Regions from separate parts of the Bradyrhizobium sp. CCGUVB23 genome, predicted to be linked through region 1. Evidence: predicted binding sites of a transcription regulator. Region 1 holds the regulator's gene; the other holds the start of a gene.
What was found. The regulator LexA, encoded in region 1, represses DNA repair genes until DNA is damaged. The targets are predictions, from matches to a motif close to TGTTCNNNNTGTGTTCNG.
Positions count from the first base shown of each region.

Region 1 (5,196 bases):
ATCAAGGCCTCCCAGACGTCTATTGACGCGCCTGCATGCGGTCGCGCGCAGCAATTCTGAGCCGGAAGCAGGACGACGCGATATTGTCCCAAAGGGCATCCCGCCGTCCTGCTGCTGGAGCGACATTTCATCTCCACCTTCGTGATCGCCCCTTTTGCCTCGACGCCCGCACTCGGCTAGAACGCAACGCGACCTGTCCTTACGATTTGCTCTGCAGGAGTTTTGCCCGTGGCCCTGATGCCGGTGTCCGATGCCCTCGCCGCGGTGCTTGCGGGCGTCGTGCCCGTGGCTGAGGAGATAGTCGCGCTGGATGCGGCCTGGCATCGCGTGCTGGCGCGCGACGTCGCGGCCAGGCGCACGCAGCCGCCGCAGGCGATGTCGGCGATGGACGGCTATGCGGTGCGCGCCACCGACGCGACGAAGGTGGGTGCAGAGCTCACCGTGATCGGCGAGGTCGCGGCCGGCCGGCCGTTTGCGGGAACGGTCGGCGCGAGCCAGGCGGTGCGGATCTTCACCGGCGGCGTGGTGCCCGATGGCGCGGACGCGGTGGTGATCCAGGAGGACACCGTCGCTGACGGCAAGCGCGTCACGATCAAGGAGGCCGCGATCGTCGGACGGCACATCCGCCCCGCCGGCGTCGATTTCCGCGAGGGCGACGTGCTGCTCCGACAGGGAGCCCGGCTGACCGAACGCGACCTCTCACTCGCCGCCGGCATGAACCATCCTGAGCTTGCCGTCCGCCGCCGGCCCAGGGTCGCGATTCTCGCGACCGGCGACGAACTGGTGATGCCGGGCTCGACGCCCGGCGCGGGCCAGATCGTTTTTTCCAACGGCTACGCCTTGCACGCGCTGGCGCGGGCCGAGGGCGCCGAAACGTTCGATCTCGGCATTGCAGCCGATACCGTTGCGGCGACCACCGCCGGTATCCGCCGGGCCCGCGAGAGCGGCGCCGACATCCTGATCACGACCGGCGGGGCCTCGGTCGGCGACCACGATCTGGTCAGGCCTGCGCTTCAGGCCGAAGGCTTCGAAATGGCGTTCTGGAAAATCGCGATGCGGCCGGGCAAGCCCATGATGCACGGCCATCTAGGCGCGATGCGGGTGATCGGCCTGCCCGGCAATCCGGTGTCGTCCTATGTCTGCGGCTTCCTGTTCATGGTGCCGTTGATTCGCGCGCTTGCGGGCCGCTCGCGCGTTCATCACCGCCGCGAGCGCGCCGTGCTCGGGCGTGACGTCGGGCCCAACGATGTCCGCGAGGACTATCTGCGTGCCAGGCTCGAGGAGCGCGAGGACGGCACGCTCGTGGCCGTTCCGGTCAACCACCAGGACTCCTCGCTGCTTGCGAATCTCGCTATGGCACAGGCACTTCTCGTGCGCGCGCCATTCGCGCCAAAGGCCGAAGCAGGCACGCCTTGCGAGGTGTTGCGGCTGCCCTTGTGAGTGCGATCTGATTCGCGCGTGACGCGAACTTCGCCGCGTTCACACAAAATTAAGTGGTTGCGGAACACATATCGAACATATAGTGTCCGTTCATGATTTGTTTCGAGCATCTAGCGGCTTCTGCTGAATCTGACGTCTCGGAATCGAACGACATCAACCGGGGGACTTGGTCGAGATGTTAACGCGCAAACAATACGAGCTTCTGCGGTTCATCAGTGAGCGCCTCAAGGAAAGCGGCGTGCCGCCCTCCTTCGACGAAATGAAGGACGCGCTCGATCTGCGCTCGAAGTCGGGCATCCATCGCCTGATCACCGCGCTGGAAGAGCGCGGCTTCATCCGTCGCCTGCCCAACCGCGCGCGCGCCATCGAGGTCATCAAGCTGCCCGAGCTTCAGGCTGCAGGCGCCGGCCGCCGCGGCTTCACGCCGAGCGTCATCGAAGGCAATCTCGGCAAGGTGCGGGGCCCAAGCGCTACTGTCGACGAGGGCGAGCGTCCGGTCGCCGTGCCCGTGATGGGACGGATCGCGGCCGGCACGCCGATCGAGGCGTTGCAGACCCGCAGCCACACCATCAGCGTACCGCCGGACCTGCTCGGCTCGGGCGAGCACTATGCGCTCGAAGTGCGCGGCGATTCGATGGTCGACGCCGGCATCCTGGATGGCGACATGGCGCTGATCCAGCGCAACGAGACCGCGGATACCGGCGACATCGTGGTGGCGCTGATCGACGACGAGGAAGCGACGCTCAAGCGCTTCCGCCGCCGCGGTGCGTCGATCGCGTTGGAGCCCGCGAACACCGCCTATGAGGTGCGCATCCTGCCGCCGAACCGGGTGAAGATTCAGGGCAAGCTGATCGGGCTGTACCGGAAGTACTGATTGCCCGGCAGATTGCCGGCCATCGCGCAGCGACGCGGGCGGACGGATTGTCCGCTCCGGCGGAATGGTGTTTCCGCTTCCACCGCGATTATCCTCACACCTGCGCAGAGCTAATCCTCAAGCACCGCAAGCGCGAATGCGCGGTGCACGATAAAGAGGAAAAAACCGTGCGACAGATGATTTTGGGCGTGTTCTCGGCGGCCTTGCTCGCGGGCTCGGCCTCCGCGAGCGATGCAGCGCAACACCACTGTGCCATCCGCAAGACGGAGCACGCGGTAACCAGCGCGCCATTCCGCAATTCCAACAATGCGATCGCACCCGCGCCGCAGGTGAGCTGGCCCTATTCAGGGTACTCCGCTCCTGCCGGCCGCTGATGGAAGCTCGCGTGAGTGAATGGTGTGAACCAAGATAGACTAACAGCGAGAGGCTTTGTTCCTGGTTTGCCGGGAAAGATAATGTGATCGGGCGACGCGCACACGGGCCGCAGATTTGCCCACAAACGCGATACACTCGAAGGCTTCCAACTCTGATAGAGGCCTGCGCCTCCGGGGGGGCGCGGACCTGCTATCTCGCATGAGGAGCACTCCGATGTGTGACTACAGCCTACATGCCGTTGCGACCCGCCCCGCTCAAGTCGGCGAGACGATCGTCACGACAACCTTCCGCGGCACCTCGACGCGTGGATTTGCGTCGGAGCGTGATCTCTCGGTTGCCGTCTGCCTCCTGCCGGGCACCGAGCTCGCCTTCGCCGACAACGTCCGCTACGACAATCGCTGGATCTGGACACGCACCGTCAATTCCCGCGTCGGCAAGTTCGGCAAGGTCGATCCGCACATTCCCGATCGTCATCATGATGCGATCGAATTCCCCGACGGCAACTACGTGCTGGTGACGCAGCTCGTCGAGGGACAGCGTGCCACCGTTCTGCAATTGCCGGTGACGCAGCCGCTCGGCGAGAAGACAGAGCAGCCCGCCGTCGAGCAGCACACGACCACGACGCCTACGACACGCCTGCCGATCGGCTGACGCGTCTTTCAATCCTCGGCCTGCAGGTCGGCCTCCGACGGCGTAGCGTCCTTGCTGCGTGGAGTAGCCGGCCGCGGTGCGAGGCTGAGCTCGAAATCGCTATCGCCGGCCTCAGCCGGCGACCAGGGGCGGTTTGCGCCCCTTGCTTTCACCGTTTGCAGCGTGAAACCGTCGCCCTCGCGCGATAGGGTGAGCGCGCCTTGCGTCTTCAGACGCTCGCGATCCACGACCATTGCCGCGCAATCGGTTGCTGCCGGCTTCGCCGTCACCACCAGCGCGGCGCGGCTGCAATCATCCGCCAGCGCGTCGACACGCAGCGAGAGCGCGACCAGACGACCATCAGCGAGCGGCGTCACGCAGCCGGCCTCGTCGCATGAGACGCCGTCGGCGAGCGAGGTAGCGGTTGCGCTGCGCGGATCGGCATCGGCTGCAAGCCACTCCTTGAGGAGAAAATTGTCCTTGCCGGTTCGGATCAGGTGCAGTTGGCGGTCCCTGCCGCGCACCGCGACGCTGTGGCCGTCGCCCGCGATCAGGATGTCGGGCTGGCGCACGTGCAGCGTCGAACCAATCGAGAGCGCGAGCACGATGGCGCCCGTCCAGCGCAGCGGCGTGCGCAACAGGCCCATCACGATGAGGCCGATGCTGGCGGCAATCAGCGGACCGGTGCCGAACGCGGCGATGCGGCCGACCGCGCCCGGCAACGCCGCGACCCAGCGCGTCACAACGACCATCCAGTCGATGCCGATCCCCATCAGCCACCAGAACACGCCATCGAGCCCGAACGGCGCTGCGATCAACCCCAAAAGTCCGGCGGGCATCACCAGCGCCGAGACCACCGGCATCGCCGCGAGATTGGCGAGCACCCCGTAAGGCGTGACGCGGTGGAAATGGAAGGCGGCATAAGGTGTCGTCGCAAGCCCCGCGATCAGCGAGGCCATCAGCAGCATGACGAGCTCGCGGCCGCCCCACAGCGCGATGCGCGCTGTAGCGGAGTGATCGGGCGAGGCAAACAGGTTCGGCATACCGATCTGCACCAGCGCGACGAGGCCGAGGGTCGCAGCAAACGACATCTGGAAGCTCGGATGCACGAGAGCCTCCGGCGCGACCGCGAGCACGATCAACGCCGCGACTGCCAGCGTGCGGAAGGTGATGGCACGCCGATCGACCATCACCGCGATCAGCACCACCGCCGTCATGAAGAACGAGCGCTGCGTCGCAACCTCCGCGCCGGACAGCAGCAGGTAAAATGCTGCGGCCACCAGCGCGGCCGCAGCCGACCATTTCTTGATCGGATAGCCCACCGCAAATCCCGGGATCAGCGCCAGCAGCGCGCGCACCGCAAAGAACACTACGCCGGCGACGACCGCCATGTGATAGCCGGAGATCGACAGCACGTGCCCGAGGCCCGAGATGAACATGGCATCGTTCACGGGCTCGGTAATCGCGTCGCGCCGCCCGGTGAGGAGCGCGGTGGCGATCGCGCGGTTGTCGCCGTCGAGCGTGGCGCGGATGCGCGCGTCGATCGCGTCGCGCAGGCCTTGCATGATCGCAGCATAGCGCAGCCGCAGGCCTCCGGTCTCCGGTGGCTCAGCGACCGTGATCGCCCCCATCGCAAAGCCTGACGCGCCGATGCCCTGAAAAAACATGTCGCGAGCGAAATCGTAGCTGCCGGGCCGCAAGGGCGCGAGCGGCGGCATCAGGCGCGCCTTGAGTTGCACGAAGCTGCCGACCTCCGGTGCCGTGCCCTTGCGCACCGACAGCCGCACACGCTCGAGCTGGATGTCGCCGCGCGGCGCCTCCATCGCACTCACCCGCAGCACGAAGCGGTCGGTGCGCTCGCGGATATCGCGCGTCTC
Region 1 is NZ_JANADQ010000001.1:9,029,273-9,034,468, forward strand. It holds gene NLN62_RS42345 (hypothetical protein) at 1-2, opposite strand, end outside; gene glp (gephyrin-like molybdotransferase Glp) at 229-1,440, shown strand; gene lexA (transcriptional repressor LexA) at 1,616-2,314, shown strand; gene NLN62_RS42360 (hypothetical protein) at 2,482-2,688, shown strand; gene NLN62_RS42365 (hypothetical protein) at 2,903-3,340, shown strand; gene NLN62_RS42370 (ComEC/Rec2 family competence protein) at 3,349-5,196, opposite strand, start outside.

Region 2 (5,196 bases), 120 kb from region 1:
GCCGTGAGGCGCGCGAGGCGCAATTCCAGGATGGCCCTGGCCTGCTCCAGCGACAGACGGACGGTGCCGTCCGCATTGATGCGGTGGCGGGGATCATCGATCAGCGTGATGATGTCCTCGACGTCACGCGCCGGCCAGTCGCGCGTCATCAGGGTCTCGCGCGCAGCGGCCGGCGTCGGCGAAGTCCGGATCACGCGAATGATCTCGTCGATATTGGCGACCGCAATCGCAAGACCGACCTGCTCATGGGCGCGCTCGCGCGCCTTGCGCAGCTTGTACTTGGTGCGGCGGGTGACGACCTGCTCGCGGAAGCCGACGAAGATCGTCAGCATATCCTTCAGGTTCATCGTCTGCGGACGGCCGGAGTCGAGCGCGACGGCGTTGACGCCGAAGCTCGTCTGCAACGGCGTGAACTTGTAGAGCTGGTTCAGCACCACGTCGGGCACGGCGTCGCGCTTGAGCTCGACGACGACGCGGTAGCCGTCGCGGTCGGACTCGTCGCGCAGATCGGAGATGCCCTCGATCTTCTTCTCTTTGTAGAGCTCGGCGATGCGCTCGACCATCGTCGCCTTGTTCACCTGATACGGAATCTCGGTGATGACGATCGCCTCACGTTCTTTCCGGATCGTCTCGAACTCGACCTTGCCGCGCATCACGATCGAGCCGCGTCCGAGATGGTAGGCGCTGCGGATGCCCTGGCGCCCCAGGATGATGCCGCCGGTCGGGAAATCCGGACCTGGGATAATGTGGTTCAGTTCGTCGATGGTGAGCAAAGGATTGTCGATCAACGCCAGGCAAGCGTCGATCACCTCGCCCAGATTGTGCGGCGGGATGTTGGTGGCCATACCGACGGCGATGCCGCCGGCGCCGTTGACCAGCAGGTTCGGGAACCGCGCCGGCAGGACCACCGGCTCCTTGGTCGAGCCGTCATAATTGTCCTGAAAGTCGACCGTCTCGCTCTCGATGTCCTCGAGCAGTTTGAGCGCGATCTTGGTCAGGCGCGACTCGGTGTAGCGCATCGCCGCCGGCGGATCGCCGTCGACCGAACCGAAATTGCCCTGCCCGTCCACGAGCAGTTCGCGCATCGAGAAGGGCTGCGCCATACGCACCAGCGCGTCATAGATCGCCTGGTCGCCATGCGGGTGGTATTGGCCCATGACGTCGCCGACGATGCCGGCGGACTTCTTGTGCTTCTTGTCGGGGGTATAGCCCTCCTCGTTCATCGAGAAGAGGATGCGCCGGTGCACCGGCTTCAAGCCATCGCGCGCATCGGGCAGCGCGCGCGCCACGATCACGCTCATGGCGTAATCGAGGTAGGACTTCTTCATCTCGTCGAGGATCGAGATCGGGCGAATATCCGAAGGATGCTCCGGCTTGTCGCCGGGCTTGTCGTTGTCGTCGTCAGCCAAGGGGGAATCCGGTGAGTTCTTGTCCGGGAATCATATAGCGCATCGAGGGTCTGATAACCACCCTGGCAAGGCTCCCGGGAAGCGCTTTTTCCGCTTATTTTTCCAACGACTTACGGCTCCCGCGAAGCCTCCTTTGGAGCGACGGAGCAGGCCGAATGGAACCCTGCCTTAAGAGCCGAAAATCACGTGATGCATGATGCGTCCCGGCAGCAGCGTGAACAACCCTGCGACCACCAGCGCGCCGATGAACATGAAGATCATGATCCGCCGGTGATCGGCGACGCGATGGGTATGCGCCCGCCACACCGCGAGCGGCAGCATCACGAGCGTGAAGATCGAGAGCAGATGAATCGGGCTGAACGGCCCGACCAGCCGGATCCGGTGGATCCAGAACGATGACGCGGCCACGATGGCCATGAGTGCCACCCAGATCCAGCCAACGGTCCGGTGCGGCAGCGTGCCCTTGGGAGCCGCGAACTGGACGACGCCGAGCACGAAGGCAGTCATCGCTGCAAAGGCGTGGAGCGGGATGGCTGGAGCGGCGTCAAGCAGCGGCGCGAGCATCATGGCTGAGGCATCCCGGTGATGGCGCCTCGAGAAGCCGGCGCGGAACGATGTAAATAGCATTAACATGAAGTGAATGCCATTCACATCGCTGGGCTGGGAAATCCTTAATGCGCAACATTAGGCAGGCCTGCAAAAACAAGCCCGATCAGCAAATTGGTAAGAAATGCTGCCCCTTCTCACGAAGGCGGCGAACCATTCCGTTAGAAGGGGGTGTCCACTTAGAACGGAATGTCGTCGTCCATGTCGCTGTTGCGGCCGCCGCCCGCGGCGACTGCGCGGCGCGGTGCGCTGCTCACCGGGCTGCTGGAGCCGAAATCGCCGCCCGGCTCCTCGCCGAAGCTGCCGCCTCCCCCGCCACCACGGCCGTCGAGCATCGTGAGGTTGGAGCTGAAGCCCTGCAACACGACTTCGGTCGAGTATTTCTCGGCGCCGCTCTGGTCGGTCCATTTGCGGGTCTGCAGTGCGCCTTCGACGTAAACCTTCGCGCCCTTCTTCAGGTACTGCTCGGCGACCTTTGCGAGTCCCTCGTTGAAGATCACGACGCGATGCCACTCGGTCTTTTCCTTGCGCTCGCCGGTCGCCTTGTCCCGCCAGGTCTCCGACGTTGCGACGCTCAGATTGGCGATCGGCCGCCCGTCCTGGGTACGGCGGATTTCAGGATCCTTGCCGAGGTTGCCGACCAGAATGACCTTGTTGATGCTTCCCGCCATCGCCGCTCTCCACTCCAAACTGCGAAATTGTTCGAAAAAGCCGGAGCCGTGCCAAAACCGCTCGCTGCCGCCTGCTGTGCGACCCTATACGCTGGCGGACGTCGCCGAGCCCGCGGTCCCGCAGGTTATCCCCACATATAGCACCCGGGCCAGCAACGTTCCAGCTTTGTTCTTGCGCAAGCAGTGGCGGTATAAACCAGCAAGTTAAGATTGCACATCTAACAAGTTAATGGAACCGCATGGAACTTTTTCGGGTTCCCGCGGACGGAAATACCGCTTAACATTCATTAAGTTAGGAACCGCTCAGTTCGCTCGCGACTGTTGCTTTTGGGAGACGGACTCTACCGGTGGATCAGGCTAGGTTTGACGCGACATCGATTCATTGGGCGTCGCGCCTTGATTGACCGCTTCGGGGACCAGAGAAGCGGCACAGCCGGAGGGACAGAAATGAAGAAGATTTTGGTTGGGGCCATTGGTGCAGTTGCGTTGAGCCTGTCGGCTCCGGCGAGCGCGGCGGATCTCGCTGCGCGTCCGTACGTAAAGGCTCCGCCCCCGGCAATCGCCGCGGTCTACGACTGGAGTGGCTTCTACATCGGCATCAACGGCGGCGGCGGCTCGGCCCACAAATGCTGGGACTTCGTGGACAGCACCGGCCTTGTGACCGGTGTTCCCGGCAGTCTCGTGGGTGAAGGGTGCCACAATGCGACCGGCGGCACGGTTGGTGGTCAGATCGGGTATCGCTGGCAGACTGGCCAGTGGGTGTTCGGCTTCGAAGGTCAGGGCAACTGGGCCAACTTCAACGGCGATAACACCAGCGCCGTCTTCCTGGCCGACCGCAACCGTTCGCGAATCGACTCCTTCGGCCTGATCACCGGCCAGATCGGCTATGCCTGGAACAACGTGCTGTTCTACGTGAAGGGCGGCGGTGCGGTTGTCGGCGACAAGTATGACATCTTCGACATACCGACCGGCGTGCTGGTGGCTTCGGCTCGCGAAACCCGTTGGGGCGGCACGGTTGGCGCTGGCCTGGAAGTCGGCTTTGCGCCGAACTGGTCGGTGGGCGTCGAGTACGACCACATCTTCCTCGGCAATCGCACCCTCGGCTTCACGACGCCTGGTGGCATCGCGGCCGGGAGCGACCGGATCAGCCAGAACGTCGATATGGGCCTCGTCCGCCTGAACTATCGCTGGGGCGGGCCGATGATCGCGAAGTACTGATCCTTCGCCAAACCTCTTCCTGTCGAAAAGGCCGGCCTCGCGCCGGCCTTTTTTGCTGTCCGGGTACAGCCGGTATGAACAGGTCAGCCATCCTTACACGTTTTCCGCGTGGTGTGGCATCTCGGGCACACAACTTGCGGCTTTACTGGTGTAAGCACGACATCAGTTGGACCAGAACGTCCGATGTCCTTCCGCGCACGGAAGGCAAAAACAGAAACTGGGACTGGGACTAAGTTGAAAATGAAGAAGGTTTTGTTGGCTTCGGCCAGTTTGTTCGCACTCAGCGCGTTCGCTCCGGTCATGGCTGCCGATCTGGCGGCCCGCCCCTACACCAAGGCTCCAGTGGCCCCCGCCGCGGTCTATAACTGGACCGGCTTCTACCTCGGTGGCTTCGGTGGCTACGCTTGGGAAAACACCTCCACTGACCCGAAGATGAAGGGCGGCTTCGCCGGTGGTACGGTCGGCTACAACTGGCAGGCCAGCAACATCGTGCTCGGTCTCGAAGCCGATGGCGGCTGGGCTGACGTGAGCGCGACAGCCGGCACGCCTGGCGTGGCCGCGATCACCAGCCGGATCAATGCGCTCGGAACCGTGCGCGGTCGCGTCGGCGTGGCGTTCGACCAGGTCCTGCTCTACGGCACCGGCGGCTTCGCCTGGATCAACAACAAGCTGACCGCGGACGTGCTTGGCGTGCTCGCCTCGGACAGCCAGTTCCACACGGGCTGGACGCTCGGCGCGGGTGTCGAAGCTTTCTTTGCTCCGCAGTGGTCGGTGAGGGGCGAGTACCTCTATCGTAGCCTCGGCAGCGAGAACTACTTCGCCGGCACCGTCTCGTCCGGCACGCTGAACCTCCACACCGTGCAGGTCGGCGTGAACTATCACTTCGGCGGCCCGGTCGTCGCGAAGTACTGATCTTCGAGATTGATTCTCGACGGAAAGGCCGGCTTGCGCCGGCCTATTTGCTTGGGCCAGAGGCGGCAGCTCTGCGGGCTACTGCCATGTCCTGCCAGCACGCCAACAATCCGTTGACGATTCGCAACTCGCACTGGAAATCCGCTCTCGTTCTTCCTACGTTCGCAGCCTACCCAACGGCGTCCATCCCCGGTTCTCGGGCGAGGCGCGCCTGAACGCCGGCGCGGCCCGCGCGGCGTGGGAATCTCCTTGGGGACCACTGGGATGGACGAAGTGATCAAGGCGAAGCGCCAACAACAGAACGCGGGCTCGAGTCTCCGCGCAATTACGATCCGTGGCGCGCGCGAGCACAACCTCAAGAACATCGACGTCGAGATTCC
Region 2 is NZ_JANADQ010000001.1:8,910,145-8,915,340, forward strand. It holds gene gyrA (DNA gyrase subunit A) at 1-1,409, opposite strand, end outside; gene NLN62_RS41745 (DUF2306 domain-containing protein) at 1,578-1,976, opposite strand; gene NLN62_RS41750 (single-stranded DNA-binding protein) at 2,195-2,686, opposite strand; gene NLN62_RS41755 (outer membrane protein) at 3,134-3,904, shown strand; gene NLN62_RS41760 (outer membrane protein) at 4,145-4,816, shown strand; gene uvrA (excinuclease ABC subunit UvrA) at 5,081-5,196, shown strand, end outside.
Region 2: the regulator LexA is predicted to act here: its motif matches at 2,843-2,860, upstream of NLN62_RS41750 (single-stranded DNA-binding protein).